DNA from 3 places in the Kitasatospora sp. NPDC059327 genome. Region 2 is predicted to be linked to each of the others. Evidence: riboswitches for the same ligand, from Rfam matches in the RefSeq annotation. Region 2 holds a riboswitch; each other region holds the start of a gene.
What was found. Region 2 has a riboswitch for thiamine pyrophosphate ahead of thiO (glycine oxidase ThiO). Riboswitches for the same ligand answer to the same signal wherever they lie in the genome.
Positions count from the first base shown of each region.

Region 1 (7,077 bases), on a different contig from region 2:
CCCCCAGACGGACCTTGTGCCAGCTGCCGTCCTTCGGGTCCTGGACGTCCAGCTCGGCGTCGCAGTCGGCCGGCCCGTACATCGAGCCGTTCCCCTGGCCGGCCCAGAGGAAGAAGGACGCCTTGGTGAGGTGCCAGTCGAAGCCGTTGGCGGTCTTGATCGAGACCTGGAACGGGTGCGGCTTGCCGTCCGCCGGGACGGCCGTGGGCAGACCGTTGACGGCCGTGGTGAGGCCCGTCGTGAGGACGCCCTTCCCCGTCCGGGCCGTCCAGTCCTGCGCCTGGCCGTTCGCACCGAGGGCCGGTGCCAGGAAGGCCTCGACGGCGACGTCCCGGTACGACGGGCCCTCGAACGCGGACTGCACCAGCTTGAACCGCAGCTTGAAGGTGCGCGCGGAGTGCGCGGCGACGTCGATCCCGGCGCCGGTCAGGTCGGCCGCGACGCCCTGGTGGCCCGCGGGCACCCCGCCGAGGTCCTGGTCCATCAGGTTCACCGGCTGCCAGCCGCCGTCGGCGCCGTCACCGTACTCGGCGACGACCTGGTCGACGCCGAGCATCTGGCTGCCGAAGTAGAGCACGAGGTGCTGGCCGCTGTACGCCGCGTCCGCGTCGTTCTTGACCGTCACCGTGCCCTCGGACCAGCCGCCGCCGACCTCCACCGAGGCGAAGCCGTCGATCTGGACGGAGTGGTCCTTCTCCGGGTCGGCGGCGTGGGCAGGCAGGGACAACGCGAGCGGTGACGCGATGAGCGAGGCCGCCAGAATTGCGTGCCGAAGTCTCAATTCATCCTCAAACGTTCGAAATGGCCGCGTCCTGACGCGGCGGCGCACGGAATCCCCCTACTGCGCTGCGCCGGAGAATAACGGACCGTCATTCAGTAGGCCAACCATTTGATATTCCGCCTGTTGATACGGACGGCAAGTCGACAATGCCGCCGCACCACGACAGTGAATGGCGAGCCCCGGGCCCCGCACCCCACGTGTCCGGTGGAGTGCGGGGCGCGAGATCACCCCTCCCACCTGGTCCGGTCCGACACGTACGGCGCCCGGTCCGCCGACGGCGGGTGGGCCGGATTGCCCCGCAGCCCGGACTCCGCGGCGACGCGACAGGACCTCTCACCGCCCCGCGCAATCACGGACGCCCTGCGCTCGGCAACCGTCGGAGCCCGACCGGGACGGCTCCGGGCACCCTCTCCTCGCCGGCCACGACGATCTGCATGTTCGTCAGCGACATGTTCGGAACAAATGACATTCTCAGGCGTTGACCCCACACTCAACGGCACATCACGTAACCGTGCCCGCTCGGTGGGCGTCGCCCACCCGCCCGACGGCGCCGGCACGGGTATCCGCGCGATGACGGACAGGAGAACACGAGACGGACGAGTACCGGCGCGTCCGTCACGGCCTTTGCGGCGTCGGCTCAACGCGGGGGGCGAGCCCGCGACTCCCCATTTCGGTCGCGGGCCCGCCCCGTGGTTCCCGAGGTGCGGTGCCGTCGTCGTGGCGACGGCCGTCGTCGTGGCGACGTGCAAGGCGCCGGGTGTTCGTCCCACTTCGTCCCAGGGCCTCGCGGACGCCGGCGCCGCGACGTCAGCCCGGCGATGTCAGCCCCGCGACGTCAGCCCCGCGACGTCAGCCCCGCGACGTCAGCCCGGGAGCGCCGCGCCGGACCCGCCCGCCGCGATGAGCAGCTCGCCCGCCGGCGTGTGGTTCCCCACCGCGGCCGCGGCCCGCATCGCGGCGGCCGCCGTGCGCGGGTCCGTGCCGGGCGGCACCACGAGGAGGAGGAAGTGGTCCTGGAAGCCGCGGGTGAGACTGATCGTCTCGCCGCTGGCGGCGAACCAGCCGATCCGCACCACCAGGCCGTCCACGGTGACCGAGTCGGGGATGTCACCCCAGCCACCGCTGTCGAGACCCACCCGGACGATCCGGCCCAGATGGACGCCGAGCGCGGTGAGCAGGTCCGGCAGCTCGGCCCGGATGTCATGGGTCCGCGGCCACCACGCGCCGTCGAACACACCGTCGCGGGCGAACGTCGGCTCCAGCACCAGGCGGGGGAGCAGGGGCACGCCCGGGACCGACCACGGCTCGGGGGAGGAGGAGATGGGAAGGGGGATCGGCATCATCAGGAGCCGCCCGTCCGGCCCTCCGAGAGGACCGCTCATGACCTCGGGCGACACCAGTGCCACTACCGGTGTACGACGTGTCCTCGGCTGTCTCCCCAGGCTACTCCGCGCCCCGACGGTCCGGACCCGACCGGAGTAGCCTTGGCCGCATCCAGGGCATCCCGCATCCCGGTCCCCGTTCCGGCTTCGTCCTGGGTGCGGCACAGCGCCGGACGGCCGCAGGCCGGCCCGGAGGCGGGTTGGGTCGACATCATGACCACCCACTACACACAGCCCGCGAGTCACGGCCTCACGGTCGCGGACGCGATGGAGCCCTACGAGTACCAGATCGCCGACGACATCACCGTCGACCGGGCCAACGAGATCTTCCGCGGCGCCCAGGTCGCCTACCTGCTCGTCCGCGACCACAACGGCCGCTGCGAGGGCCTGGTGACCCGGATCGGCCTCGACCCCTTCCTGACCCGCTCCTGGCACGCCGAACGGACCGCGCTGCGCGACACCGCGCACCAGCGGGGCCCGTTCGCCTGGCCGAGCATGGCTCTCGGCCTCGCGGCGCTCGCCATGCAGATCAAGTCCCTCACGATCTGGCCGGTCATCGACGACGACGGCTACCTCCTCGGCATCCTCACCGCCGACCGCGTCGCCGGCCTGACGGGCCTCCGCCCCGTCGGCTGACCGGGAAGGCGAAGCCCGAGGTCCGGACGGCGCCACCGGGGCGCCCGGCCGGAGGGCGCACCGCATGCCGGCAGTCCGACGACGCGAGCGCGAATCGGGGCCGCGTGAACCCAGGACATGCCCCGACACGTCTGAGCATCACTACCGTCGCCCCCTGACGGATCTGCGCCGGGTAACGGTCGACGAGGTACTCGAACGCGCCGGAACCGCGTTGGGGACCACGCTCGATCCGCCGACGGTGGTCCGCAAGCGCCGGTCCGTCGGCGCCCGCACCGGGAGCGGCACGTGAGTGCGGATCGAGCGGCGCGGACGGGACCGGATCGGCGTCCAGGGCGGGGACGGCACCTCGTCGGCCGAAGCGCTGAGCGGCATCGCCAAGCCCGCCTGGCCGGCCGGCGTCGCGTGGCGGGACGAGGCCGAGCCGGTGATGTGACGGGCCGACGAGACCGGGCTCCTGCCCTCCGCCCCGGACCGGGCGGAGCGCCGCGCCGGGAAGCCCCCTCCTGCCTCCCGGTGCGGCGCCGTTCTCGATGACCGTCAGTCGGCCAGGGGGAGGTAGACCCGGTTCCCCTGGGCCGCGAACTCCTCGGCCTTGGCCTGCATGCCGGCCAAGGCCTCGGCGTCGTAGCCGGAGGCGACCGCCGAGGAGCCCTCGCCGTGCTCGGCGCGGATCTGCTGGGAGATCTTCATCGAGCAGAACTTCGGGCCGCACATCGAGCAGAAGTGGGCCGTCTTGGCGGGCTCGGCGGGGAGCGTCTCGTCGTGGAACTCGCGGGCCGTCTCCGGGTCGAGGGCCAGGTTGAACTGGTCCTCCCAGCGGAACTCGAAGCGGGCGTCGGAGAGCGCGTCGTCCCAGGCCTGGGCGCCGGGGTGGCCCTTGGCGAGGTCGGCGGCGTGGGCGGCGATCTTGTAGGTGATGACGCCGGTCTTGACGTCGTCCCGGTTGGGCAGGCCCAGGTGCTCCTTGGGGGTGACGTAGCAGAGCATCGCGGTGCCCCACCAGGCGATCATCGCGGCGCCGATGCCCGAGGTGATGTGGTCGTAGCCGGGGGCGACGTCCGTGGTCAGCGGGCCGAGGGTGTAGAACGGCGCCTCGTCGCAGATCTCCTTCTGGAGATCCATGTTCTCCCGGATCTTGTTCATCGGGACGTGGCCCGGTCCCTCGATCATCACCTGGACGTCGCGTTCGCGGGCGATCCGGCCGAGTTCGCCCAGCGTCCGCAGCTCGGCGAACTGCGCCTCGTCGTTGGCGTCCGCGATCGAGCCGGGGCGCAGGCCGTCACCGAGCGAGAAGGTGACGTCGTAGCTCGCGAGGATCTCGCAGAGCTCCTCGAAGTTGGTGTAGAGGAAGTTCTCCTGATGGTGCGCCAGGCACCAGGCGGCCATGATCGAGCCGCCGCGCGAGACGATGCCGGTCTTGCGGCGGGCCGTCAGCGGCACGTACCGCAGCAGCACACCGGCGTGCACGGTCATGTAGTCGACGCCCTGCTCGCACTGCTCGACGATCGTGTCGCGGTAGACGTCCCAGCTGAGCTCCTCGGCCCGGCCGTCGACCTTCTCCAGCGCCTGGTAGAGCGGCACCGTGCCGATCGGCACCGGGGAGTTGCGCAGGATCCACTCACGGGTGGTGTGGATGTTGCGGCCGGTGGAGAGGTCCATGACGGTGTCGGCGCCCCAGCGGGTGGCCCAGGTCATCTTCTCCACCTCCTCCTCGATCGAGGAGGTGACGGCGGAGTTGCCGATGTTGGCGTTGATCTTCACCAGGAAGTTGGTGCCGATGATCGACGGCTCCACCTCGGGGTGGTTCACGTTGACCGGGATGACGGCGCGCCCGCGCGCCACCTCCTCGCGGACGTACTCCGGGGCCAGGCCCTCGCGCAGGGCCACGAACTCCATCTCCGGGGTCACCACGCCGCGCCTGGCGTAGGCGAGTTGGGTGACGGAGGCGCCGGAACGGCCGCGCAGCGGGCGGCGCGGGCGGCCGGGGAAGACGGCGTCGAGGTTGCGCAGGTTCCCGCCGCGCGGCGAGGTGTGCTTGATCCCGTCGTCCTCCGGGCGGGCCTCCCGGCCGTCGTACTCCTCGACGTCGCCGCGCTGGCGGATCCAGGCGTCGCGCAGCGGCGGCAGGCCGCGGCGCACATCGGCCTCGTACGCGGGGTCGGTGTACGGGCCCGACGTGTCGTAGAGCGGGACGGTCCGGCCGTTGGTGAGGACGACCTCGCGGTACGGGACGCGCAGGTCGGGGCGGGACCCTTCGCGGTAGGCCTTGCGCCAGGCCGGGGTCGGGTAGCCGGTGCCCGCGCTTCCGGTGCCCGCGCTCCCGGCGTCCTGGTTCCGGGCAGACTGCGGCTGTGCATCGAACGTGGTCATCAGACCTTCTACTCCCTACGCCGGCATTACCCGGTCAGGTTCCTGCGGTCGACGCAGCGTTCGGCACGTCCAGCGACGTTCCGGTCAGCGCCCTCTCAGCCCGGTGCTCCGAGCTCCCGTGTCCGCAGGCGGTGTTGCCTGCGCATGACGTCCAACACCGTAGCGAGCGAATCGCCGCTGGTCCAGAGGGGGTCCGTCCAGCGCCGGCCGGCTCCGGCCCGAACGTTTGATCACCGACGGTACGATCCTCGCGCACGCGTTCGCGCACGACCGGCACGTAGTCGGTCCACCTGCGCCACCATCTGGGGGATCACCATGAGGACTTCGCGCCTCCTTGTCACCTGTGCGGCCGTCACCGCGAGTCTCGGCCTGGGCCTGGGTGCGGCATCCGCCGCCCCGCTCGCCGATCCGACCGCGACGCCCACCACCACCGCCTCGAACGCGAGCGGAACCGCCGCACCGAGCACCGGGCCGACCGGCGACGCCACCGAACCGGCGCCGAGCACGGCGCCCACCACCGCACCGAGCACGGCACCGAGCACGGCACCGAGCACGGCACCGACCGCCGTCCCGACGGAGACGCCGACCGGCACCCCGACCGCCACCCCGACCGCCACCCCGTCGGCCACCCCGTCGGCCACCCCGACCGGTACGCCGACCCCGACCGGCAGCCCCTCGGCGCAGCCCTGCTCCTTCGCCCACCGCCCGGTCGCGACCGTCCCGGTCTCCTGGAACGGGACCGGCTACGCCAGGCTGACCCTGGTGAAGGGCGGGCCGGCCGTCGAATCCACCATCACCGTCCGCAACACCACGGGCTACGACCTGCCCGACTTCACCACCAAGTTCACCGTGATCGGGCACGGCGCCCGCGCCTTCACCGTGGAGACGAAGTTCCCCGGCGGCGCCTGGGCCACCGGGACCCCGGTCAAGGCGAGCAGCGACAACTGGCTCCAGGTGCCGCTCCAGTCCTTCCGGCTCGCCAAGGACCAGTCACTGACCTTCGAGATCCGCCTGGCCGCCGGCCGCGACGCGGTCGCGGAGACGGTGGGTGCCAGCGTGTCCGGCCAGTCCTCCTTCACGTACGAGCAGCCCGGCCGGGACTACTGCCAGACCATCGCGGACAGCTCCGCCGCCATCACCGTCACCGAGGCGGCCGGCACCGGCAGCACGCCGTCGACGCCCGGCACGACGGCCTCCCCGGCCTCGACCACGACGGCCGTCCCCGCCGCCGGCACCCGCCCCACCGGCACCCCGAGCCCCTCGATGAGCCCGGTCGCCGGCAGCGGCGGCACCGCCACCACCAGCGCTCAGGGCGCCCAACTGGCGCACACCGGAGCCGGTTCGACCACTCCGCTGGCCGCCGGCGCGGTCGGCGCGGTGGCCGTGGGCCTCGCCACCGTCCTCGTGGTGCGGCGCCGCCGGGAGCACGCCGGGTCCTGAGCCCGGGGCCGCCGCCGGTGCCCGTCCGCCTGTCGACCGGCGGACGGGCACCGGCCTTCCGGCGCACCGGCGGACGAGCCCACCGGGGTGGCACACTGGCCGACATGGTCGGACTGGCGGGGCGGGTCAGCGGGGCGGTCGGTGCGGGGCTGGTCGGCGAGGTGATGGTGCACGTTCCGGAGCGCCGGGGCACGGAGGCGTTCCTCGCCTATCTCGCCGTCCCGGGCGACCGACTGCCGGTCGGGACACCGGTGGTGGTGATCGAGTACCAGCCGCCCCGGACGGTCTACGTGGCGCCGGTGCTTCCGTGACGAGCTTGTGACAGGCCGTCACGTCCTTTCTCTTCTCTTCGGGTTGTACCGGGCGGACAATCCGAAACGGCGCATCTCATGTGCCGAGAGGGGGAGTTGAACCATGGTGTACGTCATCATCGGGGCAGCCGCCGCGGTGCTGCTGGCGGGAATCACG
Region 1 covers NZ_JBHYYB010000122.1:6,457-13,533, reverse strand. The annotation lists gene ACFXHB_RS39350 (PKD domain-containing protein) at 1-727, opposite strand, end outside; gene ACFXHB_RS39345 (DUF5994 family protein) at 1,645-2,163, opposite strand; gene ACFXHB_RS39340 (CBS domain-containing protein) at 2,377-2,799, shown strand; gene ACFXHB_RS39335 (hypothetical protein) at 3,089-3,232, shown strand; gene thiC (phosphomethylpyrimidine synthase ThiC) at 3,337-5,169, opposite strand; TPP riboswitch at 5,165-5,299, opposite strand; gene ACFXHB_RS39325 (LPXTG cell wall anchor domain-containing protein) at 5,485-6,609, shown strand; gene ACFXHB_RS39320 (hypothetical protein) at 6,714-6,920, shown strand; gene ACFXHB_RS39315 (SPFH domain-containing protein) at 7,024-7,077, shown strand, end outside.
Region 1: another riboswitch for thiamine pyrophosphate. It lies ahead of thiC (phosphomethylpyrimidine synthase ThiC); the one in region 2 lies ahead of thiO (glycine oxidase ThiO).

Region 2 (7,077 bases):
TGCCGAACAGGTTGACGCCACTGCTCTGCATCGCGAAACCGGCGGCCTGCAGCGTCTTCGCCGCGTCGTCCTTGGACATCCCGGTGACGTCCGGGACGGGCACCATGCCCTTGCTGACCACCAGCGAGACCGGGGTGTTCTCCGCCACCTGCTGCCCGGCCACCGGCGAGCTGCTGATCACCGAGCCCTCCGGCACGGTGTCGTGGTACGTCTCGGTGACGCCGCCGCGGGCGAGCTGCGCCCCGGCCAGCGCGGCGCCGGCCTGCTCGGCCGGCCGGCCCACCAGGTCGGGCACGGCGATCCGCTTCGGCCCCCGGGAGACGGTGACGGCGACCGTGTCGCTCTTGCGGGCCCGGGCGCCGACCCCGGGGTCGGTGGAGATGACCTGCCCGGCCGGGACGCTCTCGCTGTACACCTCGGTGAACCGCCCGTGCATCCCCGCGCCGTCCAGGACCCGCTGCGCCTCGGCGCGGTCCTTGCCGATCACGCCGGGCACCGTCGCGTACAGCGCGCCGGAGAGCGCGTAGGTGGTGCCGCCGACCAGCAGGACCAGGGCCGCCAGGACGCTCGTCCAGATCAGTGGCTTGCGCGGGAGGCGGCGCGCCCGGCGCGCTCTCCGGGCGCGCGCCGGCGGCGGCTCGTCGTACGGGCGCGGTTCGGTGAGCAGCTGGTCCATCACCTCCGGCGGGACGTCCAGCACGCTGGTGCGCTCGACCGGGGGCACCGCGACGGCCGGCCGGATCACCGAGGTCGGCTCGCTGGTCGGGTACCGCGGGCTGGTCCGGGTGGAGGCCGGCGGCTCGGCGTCCAGCTGGGCCGGGGTGAGCGCACGGCGGACCCGCTGGAGGGCGGCCAGCAGCTCGACCGCGTCGTACGGGCGGGCCCGCGGGTCGCGCGCGCAGGCCCCGGCCACTATCGCGTCCAGCTCGGGGACGACGCTCGGCACGGTCAGCGACGGCGCCGGGACGTCCTCGTGCAGATGGCGGTACATGACCTGGACCGGGTTCTCGCCGGTGTGCGGGCGGTGGCCGGTGAGCATCTCGTACAACAGGATGCCGGCCGCGTAGACGTCCACCCGCCGGTCCGTCGCGGCGCCGGGACGGATCTGTTCGGGGGCCAGGTAGGAGACGGTCCCGAGGACGGTGCCGGTGGTCGCGGTGCCGGAGCTCGCCGCGCCGTCGCCGGCGTCCAGCACCCGGACCAGGCCGAAGTCCGCGACCTTGACCAGGCCGCCGTCGGTGATCAGCACGTTCTCCGGCTTGACGTCGCGGTGCACCAGGCCGGCCCGGTGGGCGGCGCCGAGCGCGGCGAGCACCGGCTCCAGGATGTCCAGGCCGGCCCGGATGGACAGGGCGCCCCGGTCGCGGAGCAGGTCGCGCAAGGTCCGGCCGGGCACGTACTCCATCGCGAGGAACACGGTGGCGCCGTCGGCGCCCTGGTCGAACACGTTGACCACATTGGGGTGCGCGAGCCGCGCCACCGCCTTGGCCTCGCGGATGAACCGGCCGGTGAAGTCCTGGTCGCCGGCGAGCGAGGGGTGCATCACCTTGACCGCCACGACCCGGTCGAGCCGGGTGTCGGTGCCCCGGTAGACGGTGGACATCCCGCCGGCCGCGATGCGCTCCTCGACCCGGTACCGGCCGTCGAGCAGAGTACCGATCAGCGGGTCGTGCAGTGCCATGTCCACCTGGCGAGTCTAGGGCCCCGGGCCGGCGCGGGCCCCGGGAGACGCCGCTCCCGGGGCGCTCTGTGCCCGGCCTGTGACACCGCCGGGGCACCGCCGGCTCAGAACGCCGGGCGTTCCCGGGTGTCCAGGTCGGCCCGCCCGGCCATCGCCGAGGAGGCCTCGGCGTGGAAGCGGCGCGGGATCCGGCCGGCCCGGTGCGCGAGCCGGCCGGCCTCGACGGCGTGCCGCATCGCGTCGGCCATCAGCACCGGCTCCTGGGCCCGGGTCACCGCCGAGGCCAGCATCACCGCGGCGCAGCCCAGCTCCATCGCCAGGGCCACGTCCGAGGCGGTGCCGGCGCCCGCGTCCAGGATCACCGGGACGGTCGCGCTCTCCACGATCAGCTGGAAGTTGTGCGGATTGCGGATGCCCAGGCCGGAGCCGATCGGTGAGCCCAGCGGCATGATCGCCGCACAGCCGACGTCCTCCAGCTTCCGGGCCAGCACCGGGTCGTCGTTGGTGTAGGGGAGGACGGTGAAGCCGTCGTCGACCAGCGTCTCGGCCGCGTCCAGCAGCTCGATCGGGTCGGGCAGCAGGGTCCGCTCGTCGGCGATGACCTCCAGCTTCACCCAGTCGGTGCCGAGCGCCTCGCGGGCCAGCCGGGCCGTCAGCACGGCCTCGCCGGCGGTGTAGCAGCCGGCCGTGTTGGGCAGCACGCGGATGCCGTTGCGGGTCAGCACGTCCAGCACGGAACCCTGGGTGGTGGCGTCGACCCGGCGCATCGCCACGGTGGTCAGCTCGGTGCCGGAGACCCGCAGCGCCTGCTCCAGGACCTCCAGGCTGGGGGCGCCGCCGGTGCCCATGATCAGGCGCGAGCCGAAGGTCGTCCCGGCGATGGTGAACACGTCGTCGGCCATGGTCAGCCTCCCTGGACGGCGGTGAGGATCTCGACCCGGTCGCCCGCGGCCAGCCGCGTCAGGGACCAGGAACCGCGCGGCACCACGGCCTCGTTGAGCGCCGCGGCGACGCCGGAGTTGGCCCGGCTGAGGGTGGTCACCACCTCGGCCAGGGTGGTGGCGGCGGGTACCCGTCGGGGTGCGCCGTTGACGGTGAGTTCGATCTCGCTCATGCGGGGACCTTCGTGGTGAAACGGGTGGGGGAGAACGGCTCGGCGAGCTCGGGCGTGCGGCCGGTGGCCAGGTACTCGGCGACCAGGTCGGCCGTCACCGGGGTGAGCAGGACGCCGTTGCGGTAGTGGCCGGTGGCGGCGACCAGCCCGGGCAGGGCGGTCGGCCCGAGCAGCGGCGCGTTGTCCGGCGAGCCCGGGCGCAGCCCGGCGGAGGTCTCCACCAGCGGCAGCTCGGTGATGCCGGGGACCACCTCGTGGGCGTCGCGCAGCAGCTCGTACACCCCGCCGGCGGTGACGGTGGTGTCGTAGCCCTGCTCCTCGCTGGTCGCGCCGATCACCAGCTCGCCGTTCTCCCTCGGCACCAGGTAGAGGTGCCGGCCGCGCACCACCGCGCGGACGTTGCGGGAGAGGAACGGGCGGTAGGCCGGGGGGATCCGCAGCCGCAGGATCTGGCCCTTCACCGGGCGGATCGCCGGCAGCACCCCCGCGGGCAGGCCCGGCAGCAGATGGCTGCGGGAGCCGGCCGCGAGCACGGTCCGGTCGGCGGTCAGGGTCCGCGCGTCGCCCAGCCGGACGCCGACGGCCCGGCCGTCCTCGACCAGCAGCTCGGTGGCCTCGGCGCGGTGCAGCCGGACGCCCGCCCGCTCGCAGGCGAGGACCAGGGCCCCGGCCAGCCGGCGGCCGTCCACCTGGTGGTCCTCGGTGACGTGCAGGCCGCCGCGCACGGCCGGGGCGAGCATCGGCTCCAGCTTGCGGGCCTCCCGGCCGGTCAGCCACCGCGAGTCGAGGCCGAGCCGCTGGTGGAAGGAGTGCAGCTCGCGCAGCTCCTCGCGGTCGTCGGAGTCGAGGGCGACGGCCAGGGTGCCGCAGCGGCGGTAGCCGGTGTCCCGGCCGCCGGAGGCCTCGGTGAGCTCGGCGGCGAAGGCCGCGTAGCGCTCGTTGGAGGCCATCCCGAGGCGCAGCAACGGCTCCTCGCCGTACTGGAGTTCGGTCACGGGAGCGAGCATGCCGGCCGCGACCCGGGCCGCGCCGCCGCCCGGGTCCGGGTCGACCACCGCGATGTCCCGCAGCCCCAGCCGGGCCGCCCGCCAGGCGACGGCGAGGCCGATGACGCCGCCGCCGACGACCAGCACGTCGGCGTGGGTTCCTGCTGCCAAGCGTGTCAAAGTCGCTGCTCTCCCTTCGCCGGTATGACCCGGATCAGGTTCGGACGGTCGCAGGCCGTGTCAGCCCGCCTCTCAGCCCGGTCCGCCGGGCTCCCGTGATGGTGCCCCCACCATAACTCCGGGGGTCACCGCCACTGAAGGCGCGTACGAGGGGTGGACAGCGCGGTGGCCGGCGGGGTCGGCGGCGGGGTGGCGGACGGCCCTCCGGCGCCCCGCCGGGCGCCAGTACAGTGACGGGCGTGGCAGAGCTGAGCGGGACGGACCGGGCGGTCGTGGTCGGGGCGGGGCTGGCCGGGGCGCACTGCGCCGCCGGCCTGCGGCAGGGCGGGTGGCGGGGGCGGATCGTCCTGGTCGGCGAGGAGCCGCACCCGCCGTACGACCGGCCGCCGCTCTCCAAGGAGGTGCTGCTCGGCAAGGCCGACGCCACCCCGCTCGACCTCGACTTCGCGCGGCTGGGCGTCGAGCTGCTCACCGGCCGCCGCGCCACCGGGCTCACCCCCGGCGTGCTGCGCACCGACGGCGGCGACCTGCCCTACGACTCGCTGGTGATCGCCACCGGCGCGACCCCGCGCGCCCTGCCCGGTGCCGAGCGGGCCCACCTGCTGCACACCCTGGACGACGCGCTGGCGCTGCGCGCCCTGCTCCGCCCGGGCCTGCGCCTGGTGCTGGTGGGCGCCGGCTGGATCGGTGCCGAGGTGGCCACCGCCGCCCGGGCCGCCGGGTGCGAGGTCACCGTCGTGGAGGCCGGCCCGGCGCCCGTCCCCGGCGTGCTGCCCGCCGGGGTCGGCCACGCGATGGCGGCCTGGTACGCGGAGGCCGGCGTGGAACTGCGCTGCGGGGTGGGCGTCGCGGCGGTCGAGGCCGGTGCGGTGCTGCTGGCGGACGGCTCCCACCTGCCCGCCGACGAGGTCGTGGTCGGCATCGGGGCCCGCCCGGCCACCGGCTGGCTGGCCGGCTCCGGCGTCGCGCTGGACGAGGCCGGCGCCGTCCTGGTGGACGAGCGGCTGCGGACCACGCTGCCCGGCGTCTACGCGGCCGGCGACTGCGTGAGCTACCCGTCGGTCCGGTCCGGGGCCCGGTTGACCGTCCAGCACTGGGACCACGCGCTGCGCTCCGGCGGGGCGGCGGCCGCCGCCGTCCTCGGCGCGGACCTGCCGTACGACCCGGTGCCGTACTTCTGGTCGGAGCAGTTCGGTCGGACGGTGCAGTACGCCGGGCGGCACGGCGAGGGCGACGAGGTGGTCCTGCGCGGCTCCCCGCAGGACCCGTCCTGGGCGGTGCTGTGGCTGCGCGACGGCGTGCTGCGGGCGCTGCTGACGGTGGACCGCCCGCGCGATCTCACCCAGGGCCGCCGGCTGGTCGAACACGCCGTGGTGCTCGATCCGGTCCGGGCGGCGGACCCGGCGGTGGCACTGAAGTCGGCCGTCGCGGGGTAGCGCGGACGGACGCCTGGTGCGCGGCGGGCCGTGGAGGTGGCAGTCTGGTGACGTGAGTGAGATCGAAAGCAAGATTGAGTCCCTGGTCACCGAGTGGATGTACCTGCCCGACATCTCGGAGCAGTGGGGGGTCCGGGTCACCGAGGTGCGCGACCTGGTCAAGAACGGCGGGCTGATCGCCGTCCGGCGGGGTCCGAACAAGTCGCTCCAGGTGCCGGCCGCGTTCATCGACGGCCCGGGGCTGGTGAAGCACCTGTCCGGCACGCTGACGCTGCTGCGCGACTGCGGGTACAACGACGTGGAGATCCTGGAGTGGCTCTTCACCGAGGACCCGTCGCTGCCCGGCAGCCCGATCCAGGCGCTGCAGGAGAACCGCGGCACCGAGGTGAAGCGCCGTGCCCAGGCGATGCTGATCTGATGGCGGCGGACACACCGCGCCGGCGGCTCGCCGACGCCCGGCTCTACCTCTGCACCGACGCCCGCCGTGAGCGGGGCGACCTCGCGGAGTTCCTGGACGCGGCGCTGGCCGGCGGGGTGGACATCGTCCAGCTCCGCGACAAGGGCCTGGAGGCCAAGCAGGAGCTGGCGGCCCTGGAGGTCTTCGCCGACGCCTGCCGCCGCCACGGGAAGCTGCTCGCCGTCAACGACCGCGCCGACGTCGCGCACGCGGCCCGGCCGGACGTGCTGCACCTCGGGCAGGACGACCTGCCGGTACCGGCCGCCCGGGCGATCCTCGGCGAGGACGTGCTGATCGGCCGCTCCTGCCACGCCGAGTCCGAGGTGGACGCGGCGGTCGCCGAGCCCGGCGTGGACTACTTCTGCACCGGCCCGGTCTGGCCGACCCCGACCAAGCCGGGCCGCCACGCGCCCGGCCTCGGCCTGGTCTCCTACGCGGCGGGCCGGACCACCGACCGGCCGTGGTTCGCCATCGGCGGCATCGACCTCGACAACCTGGACGAGGTGCTGGCGGCCGGTGCGAGCCGGGTCGTGGTGGTGCGCGCCATCACGGCCGCGGACGACCCGGAGGCGGCGGCCGCCGCCTTCGCCCGGCGGTTGCGCGCGCTCTGACCCGACGGCCGCCGCCGTCCTCGGTACTCCCCGGTCCGCACGTTTTCGGACAGCTGGATCAGTACTTGCGGACGGTGGCGGCCTCGGCCAGCGCCAGCAGCACCTCGCGGGCCCGTTCGTCCGCCAGCGGCGCCGCCGCCAGCGCGGCCAGTGACTGCCGCATCAGCTCCTCGATCCGCCGCTCCACCCGCTCGGGCGCGCCGCTGCGCCCGACCAGCTCGCGCAGCCGGGCCACCTCCTCGGGGGCGAGGTCCGGTGCGCCGAGCCGTTCGTCCAGGTGCCGGGCGTCGGCGGGGGGCAGCCCCCGCATCGCGTGCGCGACCAGCAGCGTCCGCTTGCCCTCGCGCAGGTCGTCCCCGGCGGGCTTGCCGGTGACCGCCGGGTCCCCGAAGACGCCGAGCAGGTCGTCCCGCAGTTGGAACGCCTCGCCCAGCGGCAGCCCGAACGCCCCGTACGCCTCGACCAGCTCCGCACCGGCGCCCGCCAGCAGCGCGCCGACCTGCAACGGGCGCTCGATCGTGTACTTGGCCGACTTGTAGTGCAGCACGGTCTGCGCCCGGTCCAGCGCGCCCTCGTCGGTGGAGTCGCCGGCGACCGGCTCCAGGACGTCCA
Region 2 covers NZ_JBHYYB010000013.1:116,809-123,885, reverse strand. The annotation lists gene pknB (Stk1 family PASTA domain-containing Ser/Thr kinase) at 1-1,681, opposite strand, end outside; gene ACFXHB_RS11205 (thiazole synthase) at 1,786-2,583, opposite strand; gene thiS (sulfur carrier protein ThiS) at 2,586-2,795, opposite strand; gene thiO (glycine oxidase ThiO) at 2,792-3,952, opposite strand; TPP riboswitch at 3,956-4,068, opposite strand; gene ACFXHB_RS11190 (NAD(P)/FAD-dependent oxidoreductase) at 4,192-5,397, shown strand; gene ACFXHB_RS11185 (Rv2175c family DNA-binding protein) at 5,450-5,815, shown strand; gene thiE (thiamine phosphate synthase) at 5,815-6,465, shown strand; gene ACFXHB_RS11175 (polyprenyl synthetase family protein) at 6,524-7,077, opposite strand, start outside.

Region 3 (7,077 bases), on a different contig from region 2:
ACTGGCTGCGCTGCGGCGCCTTCTTGGCGGCCTTCTTGCCCATGGTGCGGCTCTCCCGGGGACGGTTTCGGTGTGCTCCGGGCAGCCTACTGACGTTCCCCCGGCGCGTGGGCACGCGCCGGGGCGGGGAGTGCCCCGTGACGGGGCGGCGGACCGGACCGCGCGGGTCGGGCGCGCGAGCGGGCGTGGGGCCCGTCGTACCGGGGCGGGAGGGGCTCGGCCGCCGCCGTGGCGGAGGGGCCCGGGCGGGACCGCTGCTCGCAGCCGTCAGGCGCTGCGGGCGTCACCACCGGTCCGCCGGGCGTGGCGGGCCCGGGCGGGCAGCGCGGCCCACACCGTGACCTCGCCGGGCGCGTCGCGCACGCCCCAGTCGCTGGCCAGCTGGTCCACGATGCTCAGTCCGCGGCCGCCGCGCGAGGTCAACGACGGGCTGGCGGGGGCCGGCCGGGTCTGCGCACCGCCGTCGGTCACCTCCAGGGTGAGGATCCCGTCCGCGTGCATCTGCCAGCGGACCAGGACGCCGCCGTCGCTGTCGCCGTCGTCCGGCCGGGGTTCGTTCGAGGGGCCCGCGGTACCTGCCGGGCCGGCCGTACCCGATGCGCCCGCCGTACCCGATGCGCCCGACGAGGGAGCGCCGGGCGCCCTGACCGGTTCGGCCGGGCCCGACGGGACGCCGACGAGGATCTGGTCGACGATCTCCGCCCGGGCGCTGCGCCCGAGCACGGGCAGCGGGCCCAGTGGCCGTGCGTAACGACACGCATTGCTCAGCAGCTCGGAAAGGATCAGAACAGCATCATCAATGACCGGTTCCGGTATCTCCCGGTCACCGAGATCTCGACGCAGTCGGCGCCGTGCGACCCCGACACTCGATGGGCCGTGCGGCACTGCCATGGTCGATGAAGTCGGCACTTCACGCGCCACCATCAACGCCACCCCCGGACCTCCTTCAGCGTATGCCGAGGGATGGATGCCCCTTGGTCACACGTCGGAAACGACCGCGCGGCGATCCCGCGCGGACATTTCAAACCGAGCGACGCACGGTGCGCGGGAGGTGATTCCGCGCTCACCCTCTGTCGTGGAAGTGCATAATCTTCGCCAGAAAACGACAGGAAAAGGTTTGAGTCCGTACCAATGCGATCGCCGACCGGTGAGGCCGCAGGGGCGGACGAGGTCGAAGCGCGGCGGGTGGCCACCGGGCCCGGTGGGCTCCGCGGGGCGCCCGGGGTTCGAGGGTCGGCCCGGCGGTTCACGAGCCCCGCGGGAGGCGAAACGGTTCACCGGCCGAGCTGGGCCAGCACCTCCGCCGGACGGTTGGTGATGATCGCGGAGACCCCGAGCTCCAGGCAGAGCTCGACATCGGCGGGCTCGTCCACGGTCCAGACGTGCACCTGGTGGCCCAGCTCCCGCAGGCGCGTCACCAGCCGGGGTCTGGCCCGCACCAGGTCGATGCCCGGGCCGGCGATCCGCGCCCCGCCCGGCAGCGCGGCGCCCGGCCGCAGGCGGCCCTGCAGGGGCAGCGTCCGCTCGAACAGGAACACCCGCGGGTACTCCGGGGCGGCCGCGGCCACCCGCGTCAGGGCCAGCGAGGAGAAGCTCATGATCCGGGCCTGCGGGCGGTCGCCCTCCGGCGTCCCGCCGATCTTGAACCGGTCGAGCATCCGCAGCAGCTCGGCCTCCACCCGGCCGCGGAAGCGGACCGGGTGCTTGGTCTCGATCGCCAGGTCCACCGGGCGCCCGCAGTCGGTGACCAGCTCCAGCAGGCTCTCCAGCCGCAGGACGCCGCGCAGGGCCGGGTCCTGACTCGGCTCGCCCGTCTTCCAGGCGCCGAAGTCGTGCGCCTCCAACTGCGCCAGCGTCATCGAGGAGACCGTGCCCCGGCCGTCCGAGACCCGGCCGATCCGGCGGTCGTGCACACAGACCAGGTGCCCGTCGGCCGTCACCCGGACGTCGCACTCGACCGCGTCCGCGCCCTCGTCGAGCGCCCGGCGGTAGGCGGCGAGCGTGTGCTCGGGCAGGGCGTGCGAGGAACCGCGGTGGGCGATCACCTGGACGGACGGCGCGGTGCGCGCCGCCGCCGGGGAGAGGTCGGGGCTGGTCACGCCGTCCACGATAGGCGGCGGAAGTGACACGCAGGCGAAGACGGCCCCAACCTGCGGGGCCGTCTTCGCCTCGGTGCGCGGTGCGCGGTGTGCTTGCGCGATGCGTGGTGCGCCGTTGTCCGGCCCGGTGCGCGGACCGGGCCGGTCGGGTCAGGCCGCGGCGGTGCGCCGGGTGAGCGGCGTGAGCGCCCAGGTGGCCAGGGCCGGCACCAGGAAGCCGAACAGCGAGGCCGAGGTCCACTCCTGCGGCGTGAAGTGCAGCACCTCCTGGACGGAGGTCCAGAAGTCCGTCCACCAGCCGGCGATCGCGGTCGGCGCGATCACCTGGTAGACGGCGAAGCCGAGTGCCCAGGGCAGCAGCATCAGCCAGCGGGACGGCGCGTCGGCGGCGAGGTTCCAGCCGCGCCGCCCGGCGCCGAGGAAGTAGTCGACCGCCAGCACCGCGAACATCGGCACGAACACCGAGCCGATCAGGCCCAGGAAGGCGTAGTAGGAGTCGGTGAACTCGGTGATCTGCAGCGCCAGCACGGTGATCAGCAGACCGGTGCCGCCGGTCAGCACCCGGCGGTCCACCTTCGGCAGCAGGTTGTGGACCGACATCGCGGTCGAGTACACGTTGGCGAAGGACTGGTCGGTCTCGCGCAGCACCAGCACCAGCAGGAAGAGCCAGCCGGCCCAGACGCCCAGGAAGGAGTCGAAGATCCGGGTGGCGTCGCCGTCGGCCTGCAGCAGCGCGAACAGGCCGAGCACGTAGCACCAGACCTGGGCGAGGGTGTAGCCGGAGAAGCTGCCCCAGAACGCGGAGCGGGCGGTGCGCGAGTGCCGGGTGTAGTCGGCGGCCAGCGGGACGAAGGAGATCGACACCGCGATCATCGCGTCGGTGGCCCGGAGGAAGCCGTGCCAGTTGCCCGCGCCCGGGTCGGACACCCCGTTGCGGCCCAGCTGGACGGTGAAGTACACCATCGCCACCGCGACAGCGGCGGCGACGAAGCGGCGGAGCACCGCGATGGCGCCGAGCGGCCAGATCGTCAGCGCGGTGGTGACCGCGCCCGCCAGCACGACGAACACCCAGCGGTAGCCCTCGGTGTGCGCCACCGTCTGCGCGCCCATCGCGATGACCAGCAGCTCGTACACGCCCCAGCCGACGCACTGGACGATGTTCAGCACCGTCGGCACGTAGGAGAGCCTGGTCCCGAACAGCCCGCGCAGGTTGGCCATCGCCGGTGCGCCGGTCCGGGCCCCGATCAGCGCGGCCACGCCGAGCATCGCGGTGCCGACCACGGTGCCGACGACGATCGCGGTCACGGCGGCGGCCAGCGACAGCTCGCTGCCCGGTGCGCCGAGCACGGTGGCGGCGGTGGTGAAGCCGATCAGGCTGACGCCGAGGTTCATCCAGAGCGCGAAGTGGTCCCGGAAGCGCAGCGTGCGCGGCGGCTCGGTGTCCAGGACGAACGGGGCCTCGACCCGGTCGGTCCGGTCCGGTCGGTCCAGCACGGCGGTGGCGGTGCCCGTGGAACCGGGTGCGCCGCCGGCGGCGTCGGAGGGAGCGGACGACTCGGGGAAATCCTTGGACGCGGGCGCGCCCGAAGAAGAGGATGGCGAAGCAGGCGGCATGGCCGATACTCCCTACGCCGGCATTACCCGGACAGGTTCCGGCGGTCTGCGCCCCCTCGACGGTCCGCCCACGGATGTCGTGGCGTACGGTCGACCGGCGCACTCTCAGCCTGGTGGGTCCAAGCTCCCGCGTGTCAGTTTTGTGCGACAGGCTAACCGGCCCGGGGGTGAACGCCAAGGCCAGGCGTCCGGCGGTCCGCATCGCGGGACGCCCGGGGCGTGCTCCGAGGGTGTTCCGCGGGGCGTCCCGAGGGTTCCACCGGGGGGTCGGGTCGGGGGGTCGGGTCGGGGGGGCGGTCGGGGCGCCGGAGGGGGCCGCTGTCGGGCCGGGCTAAGGATTCTTATGAGTTCTTCAGAGGGGTCCTTACGGCAATCGAATCGAGTGTGCGAAAAACTATGGTTGTTGGTCCTGTCAGCTATGGAGGTCGTCCGTGAGCACCGAGCGCGAGGTTGGGCCCACCGGGCCACAGGGGGAGCAGCCCTCCGACGGTCAGGGGGTCGTGGGTCCCGCTCATGACGGTCCGGCGCCCGCCGCCCCGGCCGCGCCGGAGTCCGGCGGGTTCACGCCGACGCTGGCGTTCAGCAAGGTCGGCGCCCCGGAGCCGGCGCCCGCCGTCCCGGCCGAGCCGGTCGCGGCTCCCGCGCCGGTCGTGGCCGAGGCCGGGTACATCGACGCACCCCCGCCGGTCCTGCCGCCCGTACCGGCCGCGCCCGCGGCCCCGGTGGCGGCCCCCGCCGCCGCGCCGGTCACCAACCCGTACGCCACCCCGGGCACCCCGGTCGCGGCGGCCCACGACCCGTACGGCGCCCCGGCGGCACCCCCCGCCCCGGCCGCGCACCACCCGTTCGGCGCCGGCCAGCCGCTCGGCGGCTGGGGCGCCCACGACGCTCCGCCCGCCGCGCCCGGCGGCCCGGGGTACCCGGGCGGACCGCTCGGCTACCCGGCCGACTACCCGGGTGCCCCCGAGCCCGGCGGTCCGCGCAAGAAGCGCGGCGGTCTGATCGCGCTGATCGCCGCCGTCGCCCTGGTCGCCGGTGTGGCCGGTGGCGCGCTCGGCGTGGCCGTCGCGGACCGCGACGGCGGCGGCATCTCCGCCTCGGACGACCACAGGAGCACCACCGTCCAGGCGAACAACACCCAGAAGACCGAGCCCGTCCCCGGCTCCGTCGCCGGCATCGCGCAGAAGGCGCTGCCCAGCGTCGTCACCATCAAGGCGCAGGGCAACGGCGAGTCGGGCACCGGCACCGGCTTCGTCTTCGACACCGAGGGCCACATCCTCACCAACAACCACGTCGTCGCGCCCGCCTCCAACGGCGGCAAACTGACCGTCAAGTTCGCCGACGGAAGCTCCTACAACGCCTCGGTGCTCGGCCGCGCCGAGGGCTACGACGTCGCCGTGGTGAAGCTCGACAGCCCGCCCAAGGACAAGCTGACGCCGCTTCCGCTGGCCGACTCCGACAAGGTCAACGTCGGCGACTCCACGATCGCCATCGGCGCGCCGTACGGCCTGGAGTCCACCGTCACCACCGGCATCATCAGTGCCAAGGACCGTCCGGTCGCCTCCGGCGACGAGACCGGCGCGCAGTCCTCCTACATGAACGCCCTGCAGACCGACGCCTCCATCAACCCCGGCAACTCCGGCGGCCCGCTGCTGGACGCCAGCGGCGCGGTGATGGGCATCAACTCGGCGATCCAGTCCAACACGTCCAGCACCGGCCGGGCCGGCAGCATCGGCCTGGGCTTCGCGATCCCGATCAACCAGGCCAAGTGGGTCGCCGAGACGCTGATCAAGACCGGCAAGCCGGTCTACGCCAAGCTGGACGTCCTGCGCAACGATGACTACAAGGGCGACGGCGCGCAGATCCAGACCCGCGACATCCAGGGCACCCCGGCCGTCACCCCCGGCGGCGCCGCCGACAAGGCCGGCCTCAAGCCCGGCGACGTCATCACCAAGCTCGGCGGCAGCCCGATCGAGAACGGCCCCGCCCTGGTCAGCAAGATCTGGACGCACAAGCCCGGCGAGACCGTGGACGTCGAGTACACCCGCAACGGCCAGACCCTCACCACCAAGGTCACCCTCGCGGAGCGCGTCGGCGACTGACCACCCGGGAACGGGTGCACCGAACCCCGTCGGACCCGTTAGGCTGACCTCCGCCTGGAGAGCTGCCCGAGCGGCCTAAGGGAACAGTCTTGAAAACTGTCGTGCGGTGACCCCGTACCGTGGGTTCGAATCCCACGCTCTCCGCTGGTTGGAGAACCACCTGCTCAAGGCGGGTGCCGGAAGCTTCCGGCACCCGCCTTTCGCGTGTTCCGGGGCGAGTTCACCTGAACGGGGGGTTTGGGGCGGGGGCGTCCTCGTGGGGGGCTGAGGGGTTCGTGTGCCGGGGGTAAGGGGCGGACTGCCCTGGGCCCGGCGAGGAGAGACGGATGGCCTGGTACCCCGGCGCTGAGAAGCTGGAGCTTCAGCCCGAGTCGGACGCGCAGCCGGCGATCGTGCCGACGCAGGTGATCTTCCACAGCATCGCGGCGCCGTGGGCGCCGCGCCGAATCTACGAGTACTGGCGGGACTCGACCAATCTGGAGTCGCACTTCGGGGTCGGCTACGACGGCAGCGTGGGCCAGTTCATCGGCACCCAGACCCGGGCGGACGCCAACATGGCGGCCAACCGCAGGGCCGACGGCACGGGAGCGGTGAGCATCGAGTCGGCCAGTGACGACCAGAGCACCGATCCGTGGACGGACGCGCAGATCGCCGCGCTGATCGCGCTCGGGATCTGGCTGCACCGGCAGCACGGGATCCCGGTGCGGGTCTGCCGCACGGCGGACGATCCCGGCTTCGGCTACCACCGGCTGTTCCCGGAGTGGTCGGACGGCGGCACCGCCTGTCCGGGGGACGCCCGGGTGGGGCAGTTCCACGCCCTCGTCCTGCCCGGCATCGCGGCCGGCGGGGGCGGTGCCCCGCTGCCGCCGCCGCGGTCGGACTCCGGCCCGTCCCGCGACCGGGTGACGATCAACGGGCTGGAGTACGGCTACGGCGCGCACGGGCCGCAGGTCCGCGAGGTGGGCGAGGCGCTGGTGGCGGCCGGGCACGGCTCGCACTACACGACCGGTCCGGACGAGGACTGGCGTGACGCCGACACCCTCAACTACCAGGACTACCAGCGCGGTCTGGGCTACTCGGGCAGTGACGCGGACGGTGTCCCGGGGGTGGACTCGCTGCGCCGGCTGCTCGGCCGGCTGCCCTCGCCGCGCCGCGTCTCGCTGGCCCACATCGTCACGGCGGCCCGGACCGACCCCGGTGCGGAGCAGGGCCACCAGACCTACGGCGGTGAGGTCCGGATCGTCGAACAGGCGCTGGCCGAC
Region 3 covers NZ_JBHYYB010000006.1:107,767-114,843, reverse strand. The annotation lists gene ACFXHB_RS06185 (DUF5926 family protein) at 1-43, opposite strand, end outside; gene ACFXHB_RS06180 (ATP-binding protein) at 268-723, opposite strand; gene ACFXHB_RS06175 (glycerophosphodiester phosphodiesterase family protein) at 1,275-2,099, opposite strand; gene ACFXHB_RS06170 (purine-cytosine permease family protein) at 2,250-3,593, opposite strand; TPP riboswitch at 3,706-3,854, opposite strand; gene ACFXHB_RS06165 (S1C family serine protease) at 4,145-5,815, shown strand; tRNA gene ACFXHB_RS06160 (tRNA-Ser) at 5,872-5,959, shown strand; gene ACFXHB_RS06155 (peptidoglycan-binding protein) at 6,142-7,077, shown strand, end outside.
Region 3: another riboswitch for thiamine pyrophosphate. It lies ahead of ACFXHB_RS06170 (purine-cytosine permease family protein); the one in region 2 lies ahead of thiO (glycine oxidase ThiO).